Linked DNA regions of Amycolatopsis sp. NBC_01480. The main gene of each other region encodes a partner of the protein of the gene in region 2 in a complex. Links are inferred from orthologs where the notes say so. Each region holds a gene or a part of one and is shown on either strand. Other genes may lie near its edges.

Evidence for each region.
Region 1: the proteins of OG371_RS31070 (region 2) and ptsP are in contact, whole or in part, in an NMR structure (PDB 2MP0), measured with the Escherichia coli proteins. The link is inferred for Amycolatopsis sp. NBC_01480 from one-to-one orthologs.

The regions. Positions count from the first base shown.
Region 1 is NZ_CP109442.1:3,214,104-3,219,438, forward strand. The notes cover bases 915-3,913. They hold ptsP (phosphoenolpyruvate--protein phosphotransferase), read right to left. Parts: upstream 3,277-3,913; coding sequence 1,552-3,276; downstream 915-1,551. Other genes in these bases: OG371_RS15240 (DUF1707 SHOCT-like domain-containing protein), read left to right, coding at 915-1,493; OG371_RS15250 (hypothetical protein), read right to left, coding at 3,269-3,913. Also shown: OG371_RS15235 (hypothetical protein), read right to left, coding at 1-671; more of OG371_RS15240, read left to right, coding at 831-914; more of OG371_RS15250, read right to left, coding at 3,914-4,006; OG371_RS15255 (ribokinase), read right to left, coding at 4,035-4,907; OG371_RS15260 (hypothetical protein), read left to right, coding at 5,299-5,335. UniProt on the Escherichia coli protein: General (non sugar-specific) component of the phosphoenolpyruvate-dependent sugar phosphotransferase system (sugar PTS).
Region 2 is NZ_CP109442.1:6,499,905-6,505,014, reverse strand. The notes cover bases 1,071-3,844. They hold OG371_RS31070 (PTS sugar transporter subunit IIA), read right to left. Parts: upstream 2,799-3,844; coding sequence 2,343-2,798; downstream 1,071-2,342. Other genes in these bases: OG371_RS31060 (GntR family transcriptional regulator), read left to right, coding at 3,273-3,844; OG371_RS31065 (PTS glucose/sucrose transporter subunit IIB), read right to left, coding at 2,795-3,112; OG371_RS31075 (Rieske (2Fe-2S) protein), read left to right, coding at 1,809-2,237; OG371_RS31080 (hypothetical protein), read right to left, coding at 1,273-1,659. Outside these bases: OG371_RS31085 (A24 family peptidase), read right to left, coding at 1-658; more of OG371_RS31060, read left to right, coding at 3,845-4,070; OG371_RS31055 (PTS transporter subunit EIIC), read left to right, coding at 4,067-5,110. UniProt on the Escherichia coli protein: The phosphoenolpyruvate-dependent sugar phosphotransferase system (sugar PTS), a major carbohydrate active transport system, catalyzes the phosphorylation of incoming sugar substrates concomitantly with their translocation across the cell membrane.

The DNA.
Region 1 (5,335 bases), 3.3 Mb from region 2 along the record:
AGCACGTACGGCGTCGAATCCACCACCGGCGGCGCGACCTTGGTGCGGGCGCCGCCCGGCAGGTCGACGACGGTGAGATCGGTCAGGCCGCCGAGGATGAGCCGGTCGCCGGTGGCCGCGAGGATCCGCGGGGCCTGCTGCACGGAACGGCCGGTGGCGGGGTCGATCAGCACGTCGACCGTCTCGGCGGTGCCGTTGTCCACGGTGATCAGCAGCCCGTGTGAAGTCTCCTGCCGGACGATCGTGCGGCAGCTGGCCACGGTGCCGGGGTCGAGCGCGGCGCCGGCCAGCGAAACGTGCTGGAGCCGGCAGTTGCCGGGGCTGTCCTGGCGGATCGCCCACACGCTGTCGCCGTCCGCGCCGGGGGCGATGCTGAACGCCTGGCCGAGCGGAACCGGCGCGGTGTCCGGGCCGGTGTAGGTGTAGACGTCGTCCGGCGCGCAGGTGGCGGACTGGCACTCGGGCGAGGTCAGGATGACGGGTGTGTGGCCGACGCGCTGGACGCTGACCAGCCTCTTCCCGCCGGGGAGGCCGGGCACACTGCCCTTCGCGCCGGTGTCCGCGTCGAACACGGTGGGCGGGGACGTGGCGAGCAGCAGCCGCACGCTGAGCTGGTTCGCAAGCCCGCCGTCGAGGCCCGTGCGCGGTGGTCCGACGGGCTGGTTCTGCACGGTCGACGGGCTCGGGGTGGTGACCGGTGCGGGGGTCCCGTTCGTGCAAGCGGCCAGCAGGAGGCTCGCCGCGGCGAGGGCGGCGCCGGCACGAAATACGGGTCTGTTCAGGGTTTTTCCCCGATCTGGCTGGCGGAATCGAGTTCTACCATCAACACCATGGGCGAGGAAGAGACAACGACCGCGGAGACCGCGACCGAGACCAAGCCGTTGACCGCGCGCGACATCCGGGTCTCCGACGACGAGCGCGAGCACGTCGTCGGCGTGCTCCAGAAGGCGATCGGGCTCGGCATGCTCAACCTCGACGAGTTCACCGAGCGCACCGACCGCGCGCTGGCGTCCCGGACCCGCGGCGAGCTGAACGCCGTGCTCGCGGACCTGCCGGGCCTCACGCACCCGGAGGCCGCGCCGGCTCCGTACGCGGCGCCGGACGCGCCTTCGTACACCCGCTCTTGGGCGCCGGGCCAGCGGATGGAGCTGAACGCGAAGTACTCGTCGCTGCACCGCAGCGGCCCGTGGCAGGTCCCGCCCGCGATGGTCGTGCGCAACAAGTACGGCAGCACGAAGCTGGACTTCACCGAGGCCCGCACGTCGACGCCGGTGATCGAGATCGAGCTGGACTCGAAGTGGGGCTCGGTCGAGATCGTCATCCCGCCGCAGGCCGCCGTCGACTACAACTCGATCACCGAGATCAAGTTCGGCTCCCTCGACGACAAAACCGGCAGCAACGGCCGGGCCGGCACACCGCGGTACGTCCTCACCGGCCGGGTCCACGGAGGCTCGCTGGTCATCCGGCACCCCAGGCGGGGCTTCTTCGGCTGACCAGCGTGAGTGCCGGGCCCGCTTCCATCCGTCGGGCGGGTCCGGCGCTTCTTTACGTTTACTTCAGCGCGGCGGCGACCACAGTCCGGGCGTCGGCGGGGGTGGCGGCGGCCAGCGCCGCGGCAGCCAGCGACCGGGCGTCGTCCAGGGTGACGGACGCCAGGCTCGCGCCCACGGACCGGATCGCCGGGGCGTTCATCGAAACGCTGGTCAGGCCGAGTCCGGCCAGCACCAGGGCCAGGCGCGGATCGCCGGCCGCCTCACCGCAGACGCCGGCCGGCTTGCCCGTCACCATCGCCGCGTCGCCGATCAGTTTCAGCAGGCGCAGCAGCGCCGGCTGCCAGGGGTCGTTCAGCTGGGCCACGGCGCCGAGCTGGCGGTCGGCCGCGAAGGTGTACTGGGCCAGGTCGTTGGTGCCGACCGAGACGAAGTCCACCGCGTCCAGGATCTCCCGCGCCGACAGGGCCGCGGCCGGGATCTCGATCATCACGCCCGCGCGGGCGAGGCCGGCGGCGCGGGCGCGCTCGGCGAACCAGGCCGCCTCGTCCGCCGTCGCGACCATCGGGGCCATCACGGAAACGACCGCGCCCGAGTCCTCGGCCGCGCCGGCGATGGCCGCCAGCTGGCGGTCCAGCACCTCCGGCCGGTCGAACGCCACGCGCAGGCCGCGGACGCCCAGCGCCGGGTTCGGCTCGGCCTCCGGCGAAAGGAAGGCGAGCGGCTTGTCGGCGCCAGCGTCCAGCGTGCGGACGATGACCGGCTTGCCGCGGAACGGCGAAAGCACCGCGGTGTAGGCCTGGCGCTGCTCGTCGACGGTCGGCTCGGCCGAGGCGTCGAGGTAACAGAATTCCGTGCGGAACAGGCCGACGCCCTCGGCTCCGGCGTCCGCGGCGGCCTGCGCGTCGGCCGGGGAGCCGACGTTGCCGTAGACCTTGACGACGTGGCCGTCGGCGGTCGCGCCCGTGCCGTTCCACTCCGCGGGGCCCGCGGCGACGGCGGTGACCACCGGCGCCTCCGGGTCGGCGACCTCGACGACGCCGGTGTCCCCGTCGACGGCGAGCGCCGGCGCGTCCAGCGCGAGCAGCCCACGGACCGCGACCACGGCCGGGATGCCGAGCGCGCGGGCCAGGATCGCGGTGTGGCTCGTCGGGCCGCCCTCTTCGGTGACCAGCGCGAGCACCTTCGCCGGGTTGAGGCCCGCGGTGTCGGCGGGCGCCAGGTCGCGGGCGACGAGCACGCTCGGCGACGTCAGCTCCGGCACGCCCGGCGGGGCGATGCCGAGCAGCTCGGCGACCAGGCGGTCACGCACGTCGCGGACGTCGCGCACCCGCTCGGCCATGTAGCCGCCCGCCGCGGCGAGTGCTTCGGCGAACCCTTCGGCGGCCTGGTAGACGGCGCGGGCCGCGGGCAGGTTCTGCGCCGTCACCAGCTGCTGGGCCTGCGTGGCGAGCGCCGGGTCGGCGGCCATCGCGGCGGTGGTGATGAGGATCGTGGCGGCTTCGCCCTCGGCGGTCTCGGCCTGCGCCTCCAGCCGGGCGGCGACGGCGGCGGCGGCGGGCTCGATCCGCGCGGCCTCCGCGGCCGGGTCGGCCGGCGCGGGGGTGCTCGCGGGCTCGCCGAGCGGCTCGGCGACGCGCACGACGGGACCACTCGCGCGCCCCGGGCTCACAGCGACCCCGGTCAACGACGAAACGGCGGGGTTGTTGGTCACGGTGACTCCGGCTGACTCGGTGGTCGCGGCGGGCTGGCCCGAGGCGGCTGTGCCCGTGAGGGTCTCAGACATGGTCTAGACCATAGCTCAGATACGTCTCGATATCTCGCGGTGCCGCCCACAATCCGCGGGACCGCACCCGCTCGAGCACCGGCCGCACCTCCTCGTGCCACCACGCCTCGGCCAGCTGTTCGCGGCTGGCCAGCGGGCGGCCGTGCAGAGTCTGCCGGAAACCCCAGGCCTCCGCCGAGTCCGCGAGCCGGAACCAGTCGGCCGGATCGTCGAGCCAGAGGTCGAGGCGGACGTCGTCGGCGAGCGGCACGCGCTCGAGGAACAGCCGCTCGGCGGTCTTCGACGGCAGGTCCGCCACCGTGAGACAGCGCAACGCCCAGGCCACGGTGCAGATCCGGCGCACCTGGGCGCGCACCGCCGACGACCCGCGGGCGCGAGCCAGCGCGACGCGATGGTGGCCATCCTCCACGAAGTACATGTCGCCCAGCCGCACGAGCCGCACCGGTGGCAGGTCCGCGGACGTGCGCGCCAGCGCCTCCCAGCGGTCCCGCAACGCGCGGTTGCGCGGCCGGAATTGACGGTCGAAGTCGCCGCCACGGGCGACGGTGCCGACCACGCCCTCGAGCGGGACGTCGCACACGCCCTCGTCGGACTCGGACTGCCGGCCCAGCGCCGCCAGCGTCTCCGACAAGGACATGATCGCCAGCGCGTCGGGACGCCGTGCGTCCGCGATCGCTTTCAGTTGGGCGGCGTACCCCCGCCACCAGGCCGAACCGAACGAATCGCCCACGTGAACGACAACACGGGGCCGCCGCCGGTCATTCCAGCTCGTCGGGAGTCGGGTACGACGGCTGCGCGCCGTGTCGCGTCACGCTCACAGCCGCGACCTTCACGGCCCGCTTCGCCGCGTCGACGAGCGTCGCGCCTTCGGCCAGCGAAGCAGCCAGCGCACCCGCGAAGGCGTCTCCGGCACCCGTGGTGTCGACGGCCTCGACCTTCGGCGACGCGACCTCCGTCGAGCCGTCCGCCTCGACGACCACCGCGCCCTTCGCGCCGAGGGTCACGACGGCCGCGCGCGGGCCCAGCTCAAGCAGCTTGCGCGGGTCGGCGTCCTCGGTACCGAGCAGGTACGCGGCCTCGTGCTCGTTGACGAGCAAAACGTCGAGCGCGCCCAGTGTTTCGCGTGAAACCTCAGCGGCGGGCGACAGGTTGAGCAGCACGCGGACGCCCTTCGCGCTCGCGCGCGCGACGGCGTGCTCGACCGTTGGCAACGGCACCTCGAGCGAGGTGACCAGGACGCGCACGCCGTCGAGGACGTCGTCGGTGAGGTCGCCGGGCTCCAGCGCGGAGTTGGCGCCGGGGGAGACGAGGATGGAGTTCTCGCCGTCCGGGGTCACGGTGATGTAGGCGATGCCGGTCGGCCGTCCGACGGTGCGGACGTGGCCGGTCGCGACGCCCGCGTCGGCGAGCGAATCGCGCAGCAGCCGGCCGTACGAGTCGTCGCCGACGGCGCCCAGCAGCGCGACGTCCGCGCCCAGGCGACCGGCCGCCGCGGCCGTGTTCGCGCCCTTGCCGCCGGGCGACAGCGTGGTGTCGCCGCCCAGCACCGTCTCGCCGCCTCCGGGGCGGCGCTCGACCGGCACGACCAGGTCGGCGTTGGCGGATCCCACGACCAGAACGGCAGCACTCATGGCGGTCACTCTGCCACGAGCGCCTGGTCACGCGGGTCAAGGACAGTACGGGCACAAAAGTGAAGGTTTTTGTAACTTATCTAGCGCCGGGTGCGACAATCAGGCGAGCAGCGGACAACCCGTCACTCGATCGGGGGATAGAACTCCCCCAGGCGTCACTTCTGACACGGGCTCCGCTCTTGTGGTGCGTCACTGTCCTCGAGACCAGTGGCGTTGCCCCGACCGGAAGCGCACCGGAGAGGGCATCGGGTCGCCGGCGCCGATCACGTAGCCCCCCGAGTGATCGGCGTCGGCGGCGCCCCGTCACCCGCGGGGCCGCCCCGGGTTTCCCCTACCCAGGACGGCGGCTTACCGCCTGTTCTGGCAGGTCAGAGCTTCCTACCGTCGAGGCATGACGATCTCCGACTGGAAGCGCTCGATCTACGCGC
Region 2 (5,110 bases):
CGGGTGACGGCTCATCGACGGCGGTGGCTGAGACGGCCGGAGACTGGGGGCAGGCGGTCTGGTGCGCCGGCCCGTCACCCGGTTTCGGCTGAAGTGCGGCAGTTCTCCGAGGTCGCCAGGTCAGGGCACGCAGGTGGCCGGCCGCGGCGAGTGCGGCGCTCAGGAAACTGGCGGCCACCGCGGCGAAGGCGAGCGCGGGCCAGCCGACGGCGCCCAGTACCGCGCCGAGGCTGCCGGTGAGTTTCACGTCGCCTGCGCCGAGTTGTCCTGGGGCGAGGTGGCGGACCAGCAGATGCGCGCCGCCGAATAGCAGGGCTCCGGCGAGGGCGGCGGTCAGCGTTTCGAGGCCGCCGCCGGCCAGTGCGACGGCGAGGAGGGGGTACGCGGGGAGGGTCAGCACGTCCGGCAGCCGCCGGTGGCGGACGTCGGCCAGTGCGAGTGGGGCGCCGAGCACCGTGACGAGCCAGGTGACCGGCAGCCACCAGCCCGGCCAGCCGCCCGCCTGCCATCGCCACGCGACGACCGCCGCCCCGGTCCCGGCGAGCATCGCCGCGAGCCTGAGCGAAATCGGCGCGCCGGCTCCGCGCACCAGTAGCCCCGCGCCACTGGCCGCGAGGGCGCCGGCCGCTATGACCAGCGAGAACAGTCCCCATTCCATGCCGGCCACGCTGACAGGGAACCGCCTTCGCAGGCAATCAAACGCTGTCGCGAAAGGTCCCCTCGCGACGCGCGGAGCGTCTTTTCACTCGACCGGGTAACGGACCCAGGGCCGGCGAGCGGCAAACCACGGGAGGACAGGACTGCGCCCCAGCGTCGCGTGATCCGGTCGGGTTGACGTGGCTTGCTGGAACGGTCGAGGCCGGGAGCCGGCCACTGCACGGGGGACATGGCCGGAGCGGGCCGCGAGCCGGTGACAGGTGTGACTCCCGAGGTCCCTGAGGTCCCTGAGGTCCCTGAGGTCCCTGAGATCCCAGTGACACAACGACACGCAGCGAATGCCTCATGGGCTGCACTCAGCGCAGCCAACGAGGCATCCGCTCCACCACGCCCGCGCCGGGATCACCGAGCGCGCCCACACCACGAAACGTAAAAACGACAGAATCACGAAAGACCAGCCGACTCGCCGGCGGAACCAGCCGGCCCCGATTTCCCTCAACCAAGCCAAAACCCGCGCGCGCGAGTGTCCAGACGCGACGAACCGGCCGCGCCTCGAGGGCACGGCCGACGACGGTGCGGCGACAAAACCCCTGTCGCCGCCCGAAACCGGTGTCCTCAGCGGGACACGGCCACCGACCGGCGGGATTGCAGGTCACGGACCAGCAGGACCAGCCCGAAGATCACGCACAGCGCCTCGGTCACCACGCCCCAGTACTCGAACTGGCTGTTGAACTGGTCGTGCACCCCGAAGAACCCGACCGTGGTGGCCAGGAAGTACGACACGAGCGTCACGGCGCCGAAGCCGAACGTGAAGAACGCGGGCAGCCAGTGCTTCCAGAACAGCACCGCGACGGCGATCACGACGCCGGCGATGCCGTTCAGCAGGAACAGCGGGCCGACCACGGCGATGTCCGAATAACCGCTGCCCCAGTACAGGTAGAAGTGCACCAGCGCCGAGCCCACCAGCCCGACCGCGGCGACCACGCGGAACCACTTGTCCATGACCGAACCTCCACTCCGACCCACCCTGGATCCCTTCGGCAGGTACACGGACGGCGGCCCGTTTCGGTTCACCCAGGGCCCGCGGAGGAGATCACGAACAATCTCGCGAACCGGTGAACCGGACCGCCTCCGATCTCGTTCCCAGAGGTATGACTGCCGAACTGCACTCCCGCCGTTCCGTCCTCACCACCGGTGCCGCCGTGGCCGGTGCCGCCGTGGGCACCGTGGCCCTCGCCGCCTGTGGCGGTGGCTCGGGGGCGAGCGCCGAAGCGCCGAAGCCGGGCGGAAAGGTGATCGCGCTGACCGAGGTGCCCGTGGGCCAGGCGAAATCCGCGAAGACCCCGGACGGCCAGGACGTGATCGTCGCCCAGCCTGCCGCCGGGACCGTCGCCTGCTTCAGCGCCGTCTGCACGCACCAGGGCTGCACCGTGAACCCGCCCAGCGGCGGCGAGCTGCACTGCCCGTGCCACGGCTCGGTCTTCGACGCGCTCACCGGCGCGGTCAAGAAGGGGCCCGCGGACAAGCCGTTGCCGAAGGTCAACGTGAAGGTCGAGAACGGACAGGTCACCACCGCCTGAACCAGGCGGGAAACCCACGAAACAGGGCCCCTTGTGGACGGTCATCGTCCACAAGGGGCCCTGCTGCCGTAAACGCCCAGTCCCTAAAGCCCAGCCGCTAAACGCTCAGTCGCTCCAGGTGAACAGCGGGTCGCCCGCGGCGACCTCGCGTCCGGGCTCGAGGTCGGCGAGCACCTCGGCCGGCGCGTCGAGCCCGACCACCGGCACGATCGGCGAGTACCCGGCGGCCGCGACGGCCTCGGGGTCCCAGCCCACTACCGGCTGCCCGGCGCGCACCGCCTCGCCCTTCACCACGTGCAGGGTGAAGCCCTCGCCCTTCTCCTTCACCGTGTCGATGCCCAGGTGGACGAGCACGGCGCGGCCGTCCTCGGTGGCCACCACGAACGCGTGCGGGTGCAGGGTCACGACCGTGCCGTCGACCGGCGCGACCGCGTCGGCCCGCCCGCCGCTCGGCACCACGGCGATGCCGGGCCCGACCATGGCCTCGGCGAACACCGGGTCCGGCACCTCGGTGATCGCGACCACCCGGCCGGCGACCGGGCTCAGGATCGACAGACTCACATCAGGTCCTCGATGTCGCTGGCGATCGTGTCGGCCTCGGGGCCGACGATCACCTGCACGCCCGAGCCCATCCGCACCACGCCCATCGCGCCCGCGGCCTTGAGCGCCGGCTCGTCGATCAGGCTCATGTCCTCCAGCTCGCACCGCAGCCGCGTGATGCAGCCTTCGATCTCGACGATGTTGCCCGATCCGCCGAGTGCCGCGAGAATCTTCTCCGGCCTGTCGTCCGCCATCGCGGCCTCCTCGTTTCCTGTTGCTTTCCCACGTGAGCAAGCTGCATTTCCAGCAGTACTACGCCGTTCGTCGGCATGCACGCCGCGGTCGGCCACGAACGCATAACGGTGGTTGACACCCGCTCGCCCGCCGGAGCATCCTGCCCCATCATGTCATTGGTCTAGACCGGAACGTACCAATCTTCCGGCCCGGACGCGAGCACCGGTTTGCGGTGCGACGAGACGAGGGAGGGTGACGCCGATGAGCGCGGCCGCGCACGTCCCGCCACCCGATCGGGTCGAGCGGGTGGTGAACGGGCCCACGCCCAAGCACGCCCAGCTGCGGGAGATCCTGCGCCGCTCGGTCGAGCGAGAGCTGCCGCCGGGGTCGCCGATCCCGTCGGAGCGGGAGCTGGCCCAGCGTTACGGTGTCTCGCGGCTCACAGTCCGCTCGGCGATCGGGAAGCTCGTCGAGGAGGGCCTGCTGGCCAGAGTCCGCGGCAAGGGCACCTTCACCGCCGCACGGCGGATGGAGCTGCAGCTCTACCTGATGTCGTTCACCGACGACATGCGCCGGCGGGGGCTCACCCCGACCACGGAGGTCGTCTCGACCGCCACGGAGATCCCGCCGGTGACCTCGGCCCACGCACTCGGCCTCGGTGAAGGCGTGCCCGCCCACCGCCTCGTGCGGCTGCGGCGCGCCGATGGCGTGCCACTGGCCGTGGAACGCGGCTGGTACCACGCCGGCCGGACCCCCGGCCTGCTCGACCTCGACCTGTCCCGTTCGCTGTACGCCCAGCTCGGCGAGGCCTTCGACCTCCGCCCGGACCAGGCGTACCAGACGGTGTGGGCCGAGTCCGCGGACCGCGAAACGGCGCGCTTGCTCGGCATGCGCACCGGCAGTCCGCTCCTGGTCTTCCGCCGGGTCTCCAGCGCCAACGGAGAGCCGGTCGAGGACATGACGTCCTGGTACCGGGGAGACCACTACCAGGTGACCATGCAGTTGGATCGGAACACCCCGGATTCCGGCCACGAACCCCACTATGGAGGTACCCGATGAGCGCCACCACCGCGGAGGGGGCGAAGGGCAAGAAGAGCGGCAGCGGCCTCGCCGGCCTGCAGCGCTTCGGCCGCAGCCTCATGCTGCCCATCGCCACCCTGCCCGCGGCCGGTCTGCTGAACCGGCTCGGCCAGGACGACGTGTTCGGCAAGGACGGGCTGGGCTGGAACAAGGTCGCGGCCGTGATCGGCGCGGCGGGCGGTGGCCTGTTCGACTGGCTGCCGCTGCTGTTCGCGATCGGCATCGCGGTCGGCTTCGCCCGCAAGGGCGACGGTTCGACCGCCGTCGCCGCGGCTGTCGGCTGGGTCGTCTTCAACAAGGTCATCCAGGCCATCGCGCCGATCAGTTCCCAGCAGGGTTACAAGCCCGGCTGGGACGGCGCGCCCATCCACTGGCCGTACAGCGTGCTGACCGGTGTCGTCTCCGGCATCGTGGCAGCGCTGCTGTGGCAGCGTTACCACCGCATCAAGCTGCCGGCCTGGCTGGCGTTCTTCGGCGGCCGCCGGTTCGTGCCGATCATCACCGCGCTGGCGATGATCATCCTCGGCGTGATCTTCGGCCTGCTGTTCAAGTACGTCGACGAGGGCATCACCTCGATCGGCAAGGCAGTGGTCGGCTCGCCGGTCATCGGTGGCGGCATCTACGGCTTCCTGAACCGCCTGCTCATCCCGATCGGCCTGCACCAGCTGCTGAACGTGCCGGTGTGGTTCATCTTCGGCGGCGGCGACCTGACCAACTTCTTCAACCACGTGCAGGGTTCCGGCACGTTCATGACCGGCTTCTTCCCGATCTTCATGTTCGCCCTGCCCGCCGCGGCGCTGGCGATCTGGCAGACCGCGAAGCCGTCGCAGAAGAAGATCGTCGGCGGCATCATGATCTCGGCGGCGCTGACCTCGTTCATCACCGGCGTCACGGAGCCGATCGAGTTCGCGTTCATGTTCGTCGCGTGGCCGCTGTACCTCTTCCACTCGGTGATGACCGGCATCTCGCTGGCGGTCTGCAACGCGCTCGGGATCAAGCTCGGCTTCTCGTTCTCGGGC